3 regions of the Neobacillus sp. K501 genome follow, and region 1 is predicted to be linked to each of the others. Evidence: predicted binding sites of a transcription regulator. Region 1 holds the regulator's gene; each other region holds the start of a gene.
The links. Region 1 encodes Rex, which represses fermentation and respiration genes when NADH is low (regulators of the CRP and FNR family bind a similar motif). Its sites were predicted from a motif close to TTGTGAAATATTTCACAA; they were not measured.
Positions count from the first base shown of each region.

Region 2: the regulator Rex is predicted to act here: its motif matches at 2,219-2,236, upstream of qoxA (cytochrome aa3 quinol oxidase subunit II).
Region 3: the regulator Rex is predicted to act here: its motif matches at 2,585-2,602, upstream of ACWM35_RS13125 (NarK family nitrate/nitrite MFS transporter).

Region 1 covers NZ_JBSLYA010000017.1:3,993-8,286, forward strand. Annotated here, with positions in the region: gene ACWM35_RS23795 (ABC-F family ATP-binding cassette domain-containing protein) at 1-1,809, opposite strand, end outside; gene moaC (cyclic pyranopterin monophosphate synthase MoaC) at 1,988-2,485, shown strand; gene ACWM35_RS23805 (redox-sensing transcriptional repressor Rex) at 2,507-3,160, shown strand; gene ACWM35_RS23810 (YhbD family protein) at 3,319-3,942, shown strand; gene ACWM35_RS23815 (cytoplasmic protein) at 3,955-4,294, shown strand, end outside.
Region 2 covers NZ_JBSLYA010000005.1:279,247-283,540, reverse strand. Annotated here, with positions in the region: gene qoxB (cytochrome aa3 quinol oxidase subunit I) at 1-1,095, opposite strand, end outside; gene qoxA (cytochrome aa3 quinol oxidase subunit II) at 1,170-2,099, opposite strand; gene cls (cardiolipin synthase) at 2,451-3,899, opposite strand; gene ACWM35_RS14205 (catalase) at 4,030-4,294, opposite strand, start outside.
Region 3 covers NZ_JBSLYA010000005.1:74,402-78,695, reverse strand. Annotated here, with positions in the region: gene ACWM35_RS13135 (acyl-CoA dehydrogenase family protein) at 1-680, opposite strand, end outside; gene ACWM35_RS13130 (nitrate/nitrite transporter) at 966-2,471, shown strand; gene ACWM35_RS13125 (NarK family nitrate/nitrite MFS transporter) at 2,695-3,996, shown strand; gene ACWM35_RS13120 (3D domain-containing protein) at 4,101-4,294, opposite strand, start outside.

The DNA of each region.
Region 1 (4,294 bases):
TGGCTCACAAAGCTGTTCCTCATAACCTTGGATCTGTTCCTCTAACTCTTCAATCCGCAACTCTATTTCTTCTAATTTCCGTTTGCGCTGCCGTTCAAGCTTTTTACTTTCCTTATCCTGTTGATAACTATTTTTCTCAGGAGATTCTGCATTAGCTTTCTTGCTTACCGTAGCAGCCTCTAATGCTAGAAGTTCTTCCTGCTCAAGTGTTTTTTCAACATAATAATCGTAGTCTCCAAGGAACTCCGTGCTGCCGTTACCGCTTAATTCTACAACCTTTGTCGCAATCCGATTAATGAAGTAACGGTCATGAGAGACGAATAAAATCGTTCCAGGATAATCGATCAGCGCATTTTCGAGTACTTCCTTGCTATCAAGGTCCAGATGGTTAGTAGGCTCGTCCAAAATCAAGACATTGGCTTTCTCCAACATCAGCTTCGCGAGTGCAAGTCGGGCTTTTTCACCACCGCTTAAGGTAGAAACGATTTTTAACACATCGTCACCAGAGAAGAGGAAATTTCCTAATACAGTCCGGATTTCCTTTTCGTTTTTTAAAGGATACTCATCCCAAAGTTCGTTCAATACACGCTTATTGGAGGTCAACTCCGCCTGCTCCTGATCGTAGTAACCAATATTGAGGTTGGTGCCATATAAGACATTGCCACTTAAGGCCGGGAGCTTTTTGATAATCGTTTTTAATAATGTCGACTTGCCAATGCCATTCGGACCTACTAAAGCAATACTATCGCCTCTGTAGACACGGAAGGAAATATCATCTGAAATTTTCTCGCCATCATAGCCAATCGCAAGGGAGTCAACGGTCAGAACATCATTTCCGCTTTGCTTTTCGATTTCAAATGAGAACGTTGCCGATTTTTCGTCACCTAACGGGCGATCCATAAGTTCCATTTTGTCGAGTTTTTTACGGCGGCTTTGAGCCCTTTTGGTTGTGGAGGCTCGTGCAAGGTTTCGCTGGATGAAGTCTTGAAGGGCTGCGACTTCCTGCTGCTGCCGCTCAAAAAGCTTCATATCCCGCTCATAATTGGCTGCCTTTTGATCCAGATAAGAGCTGTAGTTGCCGATGAATTTCTGAATTTGCTTACGAGAAACCTCATATACCTGTGTAACGACTTTATCTAAAAAGTAACGGTCATGGGATACGATCAAGATGGCTCCATCATAACCTTGTAAGTATTGCTCAAGCCAGGAAAGAGTATCAATATCTAGATGGTTCGTCGGCTCATCGAGGATTAAAATATCCGGCTTGGTTAACAGTAATTTCCCTAACGCCAGACGTGTTTTCTGACCACCACTTAGACTTGAAATCATCACCGAACTATCAGGGAAATTTAAACCATGTAAGATCGAGCGGATATCGGCCTCGTATTGATAGCCGCCTTGATCTTTAAACTGGATCTGAAGCTGGTCGTATTCCTTTAAGATCTTTTCATAGCTGCCACTGTCCTCGAAAGCGGAAGGGTCTGACATTCGTTCTTCGAGCTTTCTTAGTGATTTTTCCATGGACCTAAGGGATTCGAACACCGTCAACATTTCGTCCCAAATAGACAAATTCGATTCTAGGCCCGTATTCTGTGCTAAATAACCGATCGTGACTTCCTTCGGTTTAATAATTTCTCCGCCATCATGGGACAGGTGTCCGGCGATAATTTTTAATAGCGTTGACTTGCCCGCCCCGTTCCTTCCAACAAGGGCTACACGGTCACGGGTTTGTAATTCAAGTTTTATATTCGATAAAATAAGGTCAGCACCATAATATTTCTGTAATTGATTAACTTGTAATAATATCATTGAAATTCACCTCTATTACTTAAAATTAGTGTACCTTATTCCTACAGTTGCGGCAATAAAGGTCTATATGGTCATAGGTTTCTCCTGAAAAAACAGATAATTTATCGTAATTCGTTCAAAGTTTCACAGACAAATGGATAAAAATAGTGTATCATCTTTTTATTGGAGGATTAATTGTATGGCAGAGTTTACGCATTTTAACGAAGAAGGAAGAGCAAAGATGGTTGATGTTAGTGATAAACCAGAGACAGCACGGACGGCGCTTGCTCATTCCAGCATTGTTGTTAGTAAAGAAATCTATGAAAAAATCACAAATAATGAAATGAAAAAAGGCGATGTTCTTGCTGTCGCGCAGGTTGCCGCGGTATTGGCAGCGAAAAAAACATGGGATATCATTCCGATGTGCCATCCGATTCCGTTGACGGGTGTCAATGTAACCTTTGCTTGGGAACAGGAACAGACGGAAGCGTATCGCCTAAATATTCAAGCAGCAGTAAAAACAAAAGGGAATACAGGTGTTGAAATGGAAGCGCTAACAGCGGCATCTGCCTGTGCGTTAACCATTTATGATATGTGTAAAGCAGTAGATAAGGGTATGGTGATTGGATCAACTTATCTAGTGGAAAAAACCGGAGGGAAAAACGGAGATTTCCTAAGAACCGAACCGGTTAAATAAAGAACAAAGGGTGTGGAGATTATGAGTAACGATACGATGAAAATACCACAAGCGACAGCAAAGCGACTTCCCTTATATTATCGATTTCTAAAGAATCTTCATTCTTCCGGCAAACAAAGGGTTTCCTCGGCGGAATTAAGTGAGGCCGTGAAAGTGGATTCTGCAACCATTCGCCGGGACTTTTCCTATTTTGGTGCCTTAGGGAAAAAGGGTTACGGCTACAATGTGAATTATCTTCTTACATTTTTCAGAAAAACATTAGATCAGGATGAATTAACAAAAGTGGCGTTGATTGGGGTGGGTAACCTCGGAACCGCTTTTCTTAATTACAATTTTTTGAAAAATAATAATACAAAAATTGCCTGTGCCTTTGATGTGGACACAGAAAAAATGGGTACGACGATCGGCGATGTCCCAGTCTACCATATGGATGACTTGGATGAATATTTGGCGAAAGAGGAAATTCCGGTGGCGATTCTGACGGTACCTGCACCGGTCGCGCAAATGATAACTGACCGGCTGGTAAAAGCAAATGTGAAAGGAATCTTGAATTTTACTCCAGCGAGATTAAATGTCCCGTCATCGATTCGTGTCCATCACATTGATCTAGCGGTAGAACTGCAATCTCTCGTCTACTTCTTAAAGCACTATCCAACGGCTGAGGAAGTGGAATAAAGTGAAACTTCAATCAGTGGGGGTTTTACTGCCCGTTAATGCGGGATAAATAACGATGACTTTAGGCTCTTCTCTAAAAGGGAAGAGTTTTTTCATTTCCACAACTTTACAACGTAACAGTGTTATGTTACATTGTTGTTAGAAGGGAGTTTTACAAAATGAGCGAGGAGTTAATTTCGAAAAAGGATTTATTAGAAGCGGCCGGAATTTCGTACGGACAGTTATACCGTTGGAAACGTAAAGACCTTATTCCTGAAGAATGGTTTGTACGGAAATCAACGTTTACGGGTCAGGAAACCTTCTTTCCAAAAGCAAAAATTTTAGAAAGAATAGAAAAAATCCAAACAATGAAAGAGAATTTGTCCTTAGATGAACTTGCAGATATGTTTTCACCCAATTTGTCAAATTTAACATTAGAGTCAAGCGAAATCATAAAACGTAACATTGTTTCTCAAGTTGTAATGGATTTATATTTAGATCTCGAAAAAAGCGGACCACGTTTTAATTTATCAAGGATGCTGGAGATTTATGTATTAGAAAAGCTGCTTCAATCAGGCGAAATTAGTTTGGATGAAGGGAAGATGCTGCTGCAAGTATTAATCCCCAACAGGCAGGAGATTAAGCAGAAACATTGTGAAGTGGTGATTACGAGAAAGCTTGGGGTATCTTCTTGTCTATTGTTAATCAATCCAGAGGGGTTCCGATGTGAACCTGGTACCAAAACGGTTGCACACCTCTCGTTGATGGCATGTATGGAGGAAATAAAAGCGAAATTACTATAAAGGAGCAGAAATATGGATTCGAAAATCAGGAGAGATTTGGTGATCAATGGTTTTGGGTCTTCCAACGGCGGAGAGTTCGATCGAGTGAAATTAAATGGAAAAGGGACCGTTAATAACGATATAGTATGTACGGAATTTGATTGCAACGGTTCTGGGGTTGTCAATGGGAATGTATTTGCACAAGCAGGCAAAATTAACGGAAACGGGAAAATTAACGGGAATTTTGAGGGTGAGTCCCTAAAGGTTGATGGAACAGCTAAAATCGCGAATAGCCTCTATGTTAAGAAACTAAAAGTAGCCGGAAAAGCAACTGTGGGCGGGAAAATTAAAAGTGATGAAATAGGTATCCATG
Region 2 (4,294 bases), on a different contig from region 1:
CGTAAGCAGCCAGTTAAAGATCTTAACCCCTGTCGGGACAGCAATCGCCATGGTAGTTATGGAGAAAATACTGTTAGTTAGCGCCCCTTGACCCATTGTAAAGAAGTGGTGAGCCCATACTAAGAAGGACATAAGGGAAATAAGCACCATGGAACCAACCATAGATTTATAGCCATATAGATTTCGACGCGCAAAGGTTGAAATGATTTCACTGTAAATACCGAATGCTGGCAAAATCAAGATATAAACTTCAGGATGACCCCATACCCAGAAGATATTGGCCCAAAGCATATCCATTCCGCCATTATCCATCGTAAAGAAGTTGGTTCCAAATTGACGGTCCAATGTTCCCATCGCAAGTAATACTGCTAAAACTGGGAAAGCGAAAACGATAATAACGTTGGCAATGAAGGCAGACCAAGTGAACATTGGCATTTTCATTAGCGTCATGCCCGGTGCTCTCATTTTAAGAATAGTTGTGATAAAGTTAATCCCCGTCATTAACGTACCAATACCGGCAATTTGAATCGCAATCATATAATAATTGGTTCCTACAGATTCACTGAATTCATTACCCGCTAGTGGGAAATAAGAAGTCCAGCCTGCATCTGGTGACCCACCGACAACGAATGAAATATTAAATAACATCGCCCCCATGAAGAATAACCAGAAGCTCAATGCGTTTAAACGTGGGAAGGCAACATCCCGTGCACCAATCTGTAATGGTACGACAAAGTTCATGAAAAACATAATAAATGGCATGGCCATAAAGAGGATCATAACAATCCCATGTGTAGTGAAAATTTCATTATAATGCTGGGCATCTAACAGCGTATTATCTGGTGCTGCCAATTGAGCACGCATCATAATCGCATCAGCGCCACCTCTGAATAGCATCAATAAGGCAGATACTAAATACATAATACCAATTCGTTTATGGTCAACCGTCGTAATCCACTCACGCCAGAGATAACCCCATTTTTTAAAATAGGTCAAGCCAGCTATAATGGCGATCACTACTAGACCAATCGCAACCATCGAAGCATAAATAGCTGCACTTGGATGTGGTACGGCAAATCGTTCAAAGAACTCCATACTTTGTAACTCCTTTCGGTAAATACATTCAATTCAATTCAATTCAATTCAATTAAACTAGATAGCTCGTAATCTTAATGATGAGTATGATCGGAAGCTTCTTCAGTATCTGCTGCCTCATGATCATGTTCACTTTGTTTATCATCAGAACCTTGCTCATTTGTGTCAGATCCATGATCATGTCCTTCTGGTGCTGGTGAGAATGTCAAATGAGTTCCTGTATAGGTGGACTGTCCAAGATGACCTGGCTCCAATAACTCATCAAATTTCTTTTCGGTTAATGGTTTTGCTGTTTCTTTTACCTCTTTAACCCAATCATCAAAATCTTTTTGAGACATCGCGGTAACATTAAAGGTGTTTTCGGCAAAGCCTTTACCACTAAAGTTGGCGTTTCGTCCCATAAATTCTCCTGGCTCATCCGCTGCTAGGTGTAAGGTTGTAACCATGTCACCCATCGCATATTTTTGTCCACCAAGCTGTGGAATCCAGAAGCTCGTAATTGGACCGTATGAATACAGTTTAAATTCAAGCGGGCGGTCCGTCGGGATGTACAGGTAATTGACAGTTTCGATATTTTCTTCAGGGTAACTAAAATGCCATTTCCAGTTTGAGGAAGATGCGTAAACAACTAATGGCTCTTTATTTTCGTAACCCTTTGGTGCGGATTCAACGATATAATTACTTCGTACAGAAACAATCGATAGGAAAGCAACAATAATAACGGGAATCCCTACACAAATCGCTTCCACCCAAATATTCCCTTCAATGTGAGGTGGCTCGTAATCTGGTCGCTGTTTGGAAGCACGATATTTGATTAACATATAGACTAAAAGAGCAAAAACGACGATAACAATAACGGCCATTAATCCAATCGATAACATAATGTCATTCGCTTGCCTTTCAGCCTGTGGTCCTTTTGGGTCTAAAACTAATAAAGGTTCACATCCTGTAAGTAACGTGATAATAGTAAAAACCAGGGTTAATAATGCCCCTTTGAATTTCATAGTGGTACCCCTTTCTAATCTTCTATTTCGTCTTTTTTCAATAGGAGAAATTTATTAAGTGATATAAATCACATTCAGTTATTCTTATTTTATAATCATTTTTAATAAAATCCATTCAAATGTGAAATGTGTCACAAAACGTTCAAAATCAAAAATTGGAATTAATTTTTGGGTTCGAATCAATGGCATTTTAAGAGTAAATAGATTATGATAATTAGGTTACCCTCTAACAAAAACTAAAAATTAACATTTTTCTACAAAAATATATTAAAAAAGGAACTTTGCCAATATAATCGGCAAAGTTCCTTTTGGTTTCATTTCGGGGTTATTAGAAAAATAGAAAATGATAACCTATAAGATTGGAGACAGCAGCCTTGAAATCGATTCCTTCAAACGAATTTCCAGTGAGCGCTGCTCATATTCTTTTAATGTTAACAATCTAGATACCTTGATATCCTCTTTAAATATTTTTGTTAATTTTGTCGATATTTCATCATCATATAAAAAAGCATTTACCTCAAAATTCAGCTTGAAACTTCTGTAATCAATATTGGCTGTGCCCACCGAAGCGATTTCTTCATCTACGACCAGCGTTTTGGCATGGATAAAGCCATTATTGTAGATGTAGATCTTTGCCCCAATTTTCAATAATTCATGAACATGAGAAAGTGTCGCCCAATAAACAAACAGATGGTCTGGCTTATTGGGTATCATAATATTGACTTCTACTCCCGATAAACAGGCAATCCGCAGGGCGTCTAATAAGCTTTCATCCGGAATAAAGTAGGGCGTTTGGATAAAGATTGTTTTTTTGGCAGACATGATCATTTTAATGTAACCATTTTTAATTTGTTGAAATTCAGAATCAGGACCACTTGTTACAATTTGGATTCCGATATTCCCATGGGAAACATTTTCTGGATAAAGGTTTGGAACGTAATCAACATCATAATCATCAGAAGCCTGGTTCCAATCGAGAATAAATCGCGTTTGAAGCGCATATACGGCTGTACCTTTAATCCTTAAATGGGTATCTCGCCAATAACCAAATTTTTCGTTTAGTCCAAGATATTCATCCCCAACATTAAATCCACCAACATAACCGATTTTCCCATCAATAATCACAATCTTGCGGTGATTTCTGAAATTCATCCTTAAATTGATAAACCGAAATTTTGAAGGGAAAAAGACCTCAACTTGACCGCCAGCTGCACGAAATTCTTTAAAAATTCGCTTTGGCAGGCTACGTGAACCCAATTCATCGTATAAAACTCTTACTTTTACACCTTGATTCACTTTTTCCGTCAATGCTTGGATTAGTTTTTTCCCCAGATTATCATTTTTTATGATGTAATACTGCAGGTGAATATAGTTCTTTGCCTGTTTGATATCTTTCATTAACTGATCGAATTTATCCTTACCGTCTGTAAAAATCTCAACGGCATTATCCTCTGTTAAAATGGCTTTATTGTTGATCATGTGCATGTAAATTAAATCCCTGCTGTCACTTGTTGCTTTATTGCGAAAAAAGAATTGATCAGAACGGAATTTTGCTAATTGAGATTCAAGTTCTTCCTCAAGACCAGTCTTTTTCAAATCATCCCATTGAAAAAGTCGTTTCCGGCTTAAATTTTGTCCCAATAAAAGATACATGACGAAGCCCAAAATAGGAATAAAAAAGAGTACTAAAAGCCAAGCCCAAGTGGAACCGATGTCCCTTCTTTCTTGAAAGATAACAACCAGGGCCAACATGATATTTACCACTAGAACAATCCCGAGTAAAATGGAAGTAATATGCATGATAAAAACCCTCTCCAATTGTTTACTATTCATTTAGTATAGTACATTTATTCGAACTTCGCCTTTTTTATGTATGTTTATCCATTTAGAATGAAATATGGAGGGGTAGTCCCCCTCCATGTCGGCCTGTTTAATACGGATCCGATGCATGCCCCATTACTTCAGCCTGCTGCACTGCCTCTTCCATGTTTCCTTCGGTTGATTGACCAGCGTTTTTAATTCCTTCCGCAATTCTTTTCCCATAGTCTGGATCACATTGTGTTAACATGTCCACCATTCGATCTTGAATTTCCTTACGGCAGGAGGCAAGGGCCCCAGAAAGATTGGAAATCAACTCTGTCCGTTCCCATTCATTGAATCTTCGATACGTCTCGCCCGCCTGCCCGAAATTGTTA
Region 3 (4,294 bases), on a different contig from region 1:
CCAAGCTTCTCGACAAAGTATTCGTCAGGAATACTTACATTATGAAGAATTAGATCATGACTTCCTGTACCTCGTAATGCAATACTGTCCCATGTCTCTTCAATCATAATGCCAGTAGCGGTCTTCGGAATTAGAAAGTTACCGACTTCATCCGAATTATCTATGCTTGCACTCACAATAAAAAAGTCAAGGACTGGTGCCATGGTTGTGAATGTTTTTCTTCCAGTAATTACCCAACCATCCCCTTTTTTTACTGCCTTAGTTTCAGGTTTTCCTCCACGTGTTGGGCTTCCAGTTCCTGGCTCAGTCGCTGCACTATTGATTAACGAGCCCTTTTGTACATCATTACAAATCATTTCAAAAATGGGCTCTTTCCATGTCTGTTTTTCTGCCAAATTTTTAATGATCCCCATATGCCAACCAATTGACAAAGCGGTTGAACCATCACCCTCAGCAATTATTTCTTGAAAGCGGAGCATTTCATATAAAGAGATTTCCTGTCCTCCATATTTTTCAGGAACGGTTAAGGATGTATATCCGCTATCTTTTAATTCTTGGATATTTTCATAGGGAAAGCTCCCTTCCACATCATTTTGATGGGCCCTTAACAAAAATTGATTCGAAAGTGTTGTCATTAATTCCAATTGGTCTTTAAAATAATTTTTTTCCTGAAAAGTCATTTTAACTCACCTATCCTTTAATACCAGTATAAATAAGGTTGATATTTTTTTGTAGAAAAAGGATGCAAAAGAAGGTATTTAAGGTGTGCAGGCCGCTAACCATACCTTCCACTTAAATTTTTTCGAATTTATTACAGATTTGTGGCAAAACTCACTGTCTAAAGAAGATAATTCATTTATACTATTTGAAGGAAAATTTACCAATAGAAAGTAGCAAGATAAAAATGTCTTTTTTATCCTGCCATTAGGAGATACTACAATTAAAGGTAATCAAGGGGGATTTGGATGAATCAAGGAACAAGACAATTATTTGTTCAAACAGCCAGCCTGGTAGCTGGTTTTATGGTCTGGGTACTTATTTCGTCACTTATGCCATATATTCAAACCGATATTAAGCTATCATCAACTGAAATCGCTTGGGCTACAGCCATACCTGTCATCCTTGGATCACTCTTGCGTGTTCCAATTGGATTTTGGACGAATCGATACGGTGCTAGAATACTATTTACGATAAGTTTTATCATTCTCCTCATTCCAATTGCGATTATTGGTTATGCCAATTCTTTATTCATGCTGGTTTTGGGAGGATTTTTCCTTGGTGTTGGCGGTGCAGTGTTTTCAATCGGTGTTACGTCCCTTCCAAAATACTATCCAAAAGAAAAGCATGGGTTTATAAATGGAATTTATGGAGCAGGAAATATTGGTACAGCGATTACTTCATTTTCTGCACCTGTTTTAGCCGATGCATTTGGCTGGAGAACCGCTATTCAGATATTCCTAATAGTCATTATCATTTTTGCACTCTTAAACTTTGTCTTAGGTGATCGGCAGGAACAAAAAACGAAGGTTCTATTTAAAGAACAATTCAAAGCAGTATATAAGAATCCGAAACTGTGGTTTTTAAGTTTATTTTATTTCATTACATTTGGTTCGTTTGTTGCATTCACGATATATTTGCCATCCTTTTTAGTGAATCATTTTCAATTAGATAAAGTTGACGCAGGCTTCCGTACCGCTGGTTTCATTGCAATCGCAACTATTATCCGTCCAATCGGCGGATGGCTCGGTGACAAAATCAATCCGTTTCTTATCTTAATCGGCGTATTCACAGGACTTACTTTCGCCGGTTTTCTTTTGTCGTTTACACCCTCATTACCAATTTATTCATTCGGCTGCCTATTAGTTGCTTTTTGTGCAGGGATTGGGAATGGTGCCATCTTTAAATTAGTTCCGTTGTACTTTTCAAAACAAGCTGGTATTGTGAACGGTATTGTCGCAGCAATGGGTGGTCTGGGTGGATTCTTCCCTCCTATCATATTAACCATTCTATTTAATTGGACTGGACATTACGCAATCGGTTTTATGTCATTATCTGAATTTTCTCTGGCAAGCTTAATATTAGTTGTATGGCTCTTCTATCAGGAAAAGTTAGAAATATCAGCGAAAATTGTTAAATATGCCTCAGATGGAATTACCGTCACGGATTCTAATGGAATCATTCAAAGTGTTAATCCTGCTTTCACGAGAATTACAGGTTACACACCTGAAGAAGTGATTGGAAAAACTCCAAGTGTTCTTCAATCTGGGGAACATAACAATGAATTTTACAAAGATATGTGGAACAGTTTACTTACAAAAGGCCATTGGGAAGGCTTCATTTGGAATAAACGGAAAAGTGGAGAAATATACAAAGAATGGTTATCCATAACGGCCATTAAGGATGATCTTGGAGAAACGAAAAACTACATTGGCATGTTTAACGAAATACTTGAAGATTCATCAAAAAAATGATTCTTAGACTTTCTCATCAGAAGGTCTATTTTTTTTTGCAAAAACAGATGTCTTAGTGCAAAATATTACAACTTTTTGACTTTCAGCCTGAGTTCACAGTTCCTTCACTATTTTTGTGACGAACGTCACAAAAATCATGTTAACATCTGATTTATAGTAACAACATAAACAACAACAACTTTGAAAAAAGATTAAAATAAACAGGAAATAGGGAGAGATTAAAATGGCACGAATTAATTATTGGAAACCTGAGGATGAGACGTTCTGGAAAACAGAAGGTAAAAAACATGCACAACGAAATTTATGGATCTCTGTACCATCATTAATGCTTGCTTTTATCGTTTGGCAAATTTGGTCAGTGGTAGCAGTTCGCCTTAACGATATTGGCTTCAGCTTTACCAATGAACAATTATTTACTTTAGCTGCAATCCCAGGTCTTGTGGGTGCGACCCTTCGCTTTGTTTATACCTTTGCTGTCGGGACCATCGGCGGTAAAAACTGGACAGTTATTTCCACAGCCGTTTTAGCGATTCCGGCAATCGGTATTGGTATTGCTGTTCAAAATCCTGACACTTCTTACACTACTATGCTAATACTTGCAGCACTTTGTGGTCTTGGCGGCGGAAACTTTTCATCTTCATCTGCTAATATCAGCTTTTTCTTCCCACAAAAAGAAAAAGGTACAGCACTTGGTATTAACGGTGGTTTAGGAAATATGGGTGTATCTGTTGTTCAATTCGTAACACCATTAATTATTACAACTGGAGCTTTTGCTTTTGCTGGAAAAGGTCAAGTTTTAGCTAATGGTCAAGAGGTTTGGTTACAAAATGCAGCGTTTATCTGGGTTATTCCAATTATTATCATGACACTACTTGCTATGTTCAAAATGGATAATGTTCCAGGAGCAAAGCAATCTGTATCAGCTCAATTTGTCATCGTAAAACGTAAACATACTTGGATTATGACTGTTTTATATATTGCAACTTTCGGTTCATTCATTGGTTATTCAGCAGCATTTCCGCTTTTATTAAAAGCTCAATTTCCAGAACATATTTCACTTGCCTTCTTAGGAGCATTAGTCGCTGCTGCAGCAAGACCTGTTGGTGGTTGGCTTGCCGATAAACTAGGCGGTGCAAGAGTAACAGCTTATGTATTTGTTGTCATGACCATTGGCGCACTAGGTGTTGTTTACTTCTTAAATTTAAATCAGTTTGCTGGATTCTTAATGGCATTCTTGGTTTTATTCTTGGCAGCAGGGATTGGATCTGGATCTACGTTCCAAATGATTCCGAATATTTTCATTCCGAAAGAAGCAGCACCTGTAATTGGTTTTACTGCAGCATTTGCAGCTTATGGTTCATTCTTAATTCCAAAGCTTTTCGGCTGGTCTGTTAATACTACAGGCAGTTATGTTACAGCATTCTATTTCTTCATTGGCTTCTACGTCATCGCATTTGCATTAAACTGGTATTTCTATCAAAGAAAAACAACCGTTGCAACTCAAACAGTAAAACAAGCCGGGTAACCTCCGGCTTGTTTTTTATTGTCCTGCCAAATTTGCTTTGCATCTATCTATTCAACATTGATTTTTTACACAGCTATAAAAAAAACTGCCCAACTGTCGGCAGTTTAGTTTATGATTTTGACTTCTACTTGTTTTTTACCCCAATTTAAAGCGTCTTGCTGTTCAGGGATGAATACATCGATTTTGTTTCCTTTAATAGCACCGCCTGTATCAGCAGCTGTCGCGTAACCATAACCTTCAACATAGACTTTACTGCCTAATGGAATAACCGAAGGATCAACCGCAATCACCTTTTGAT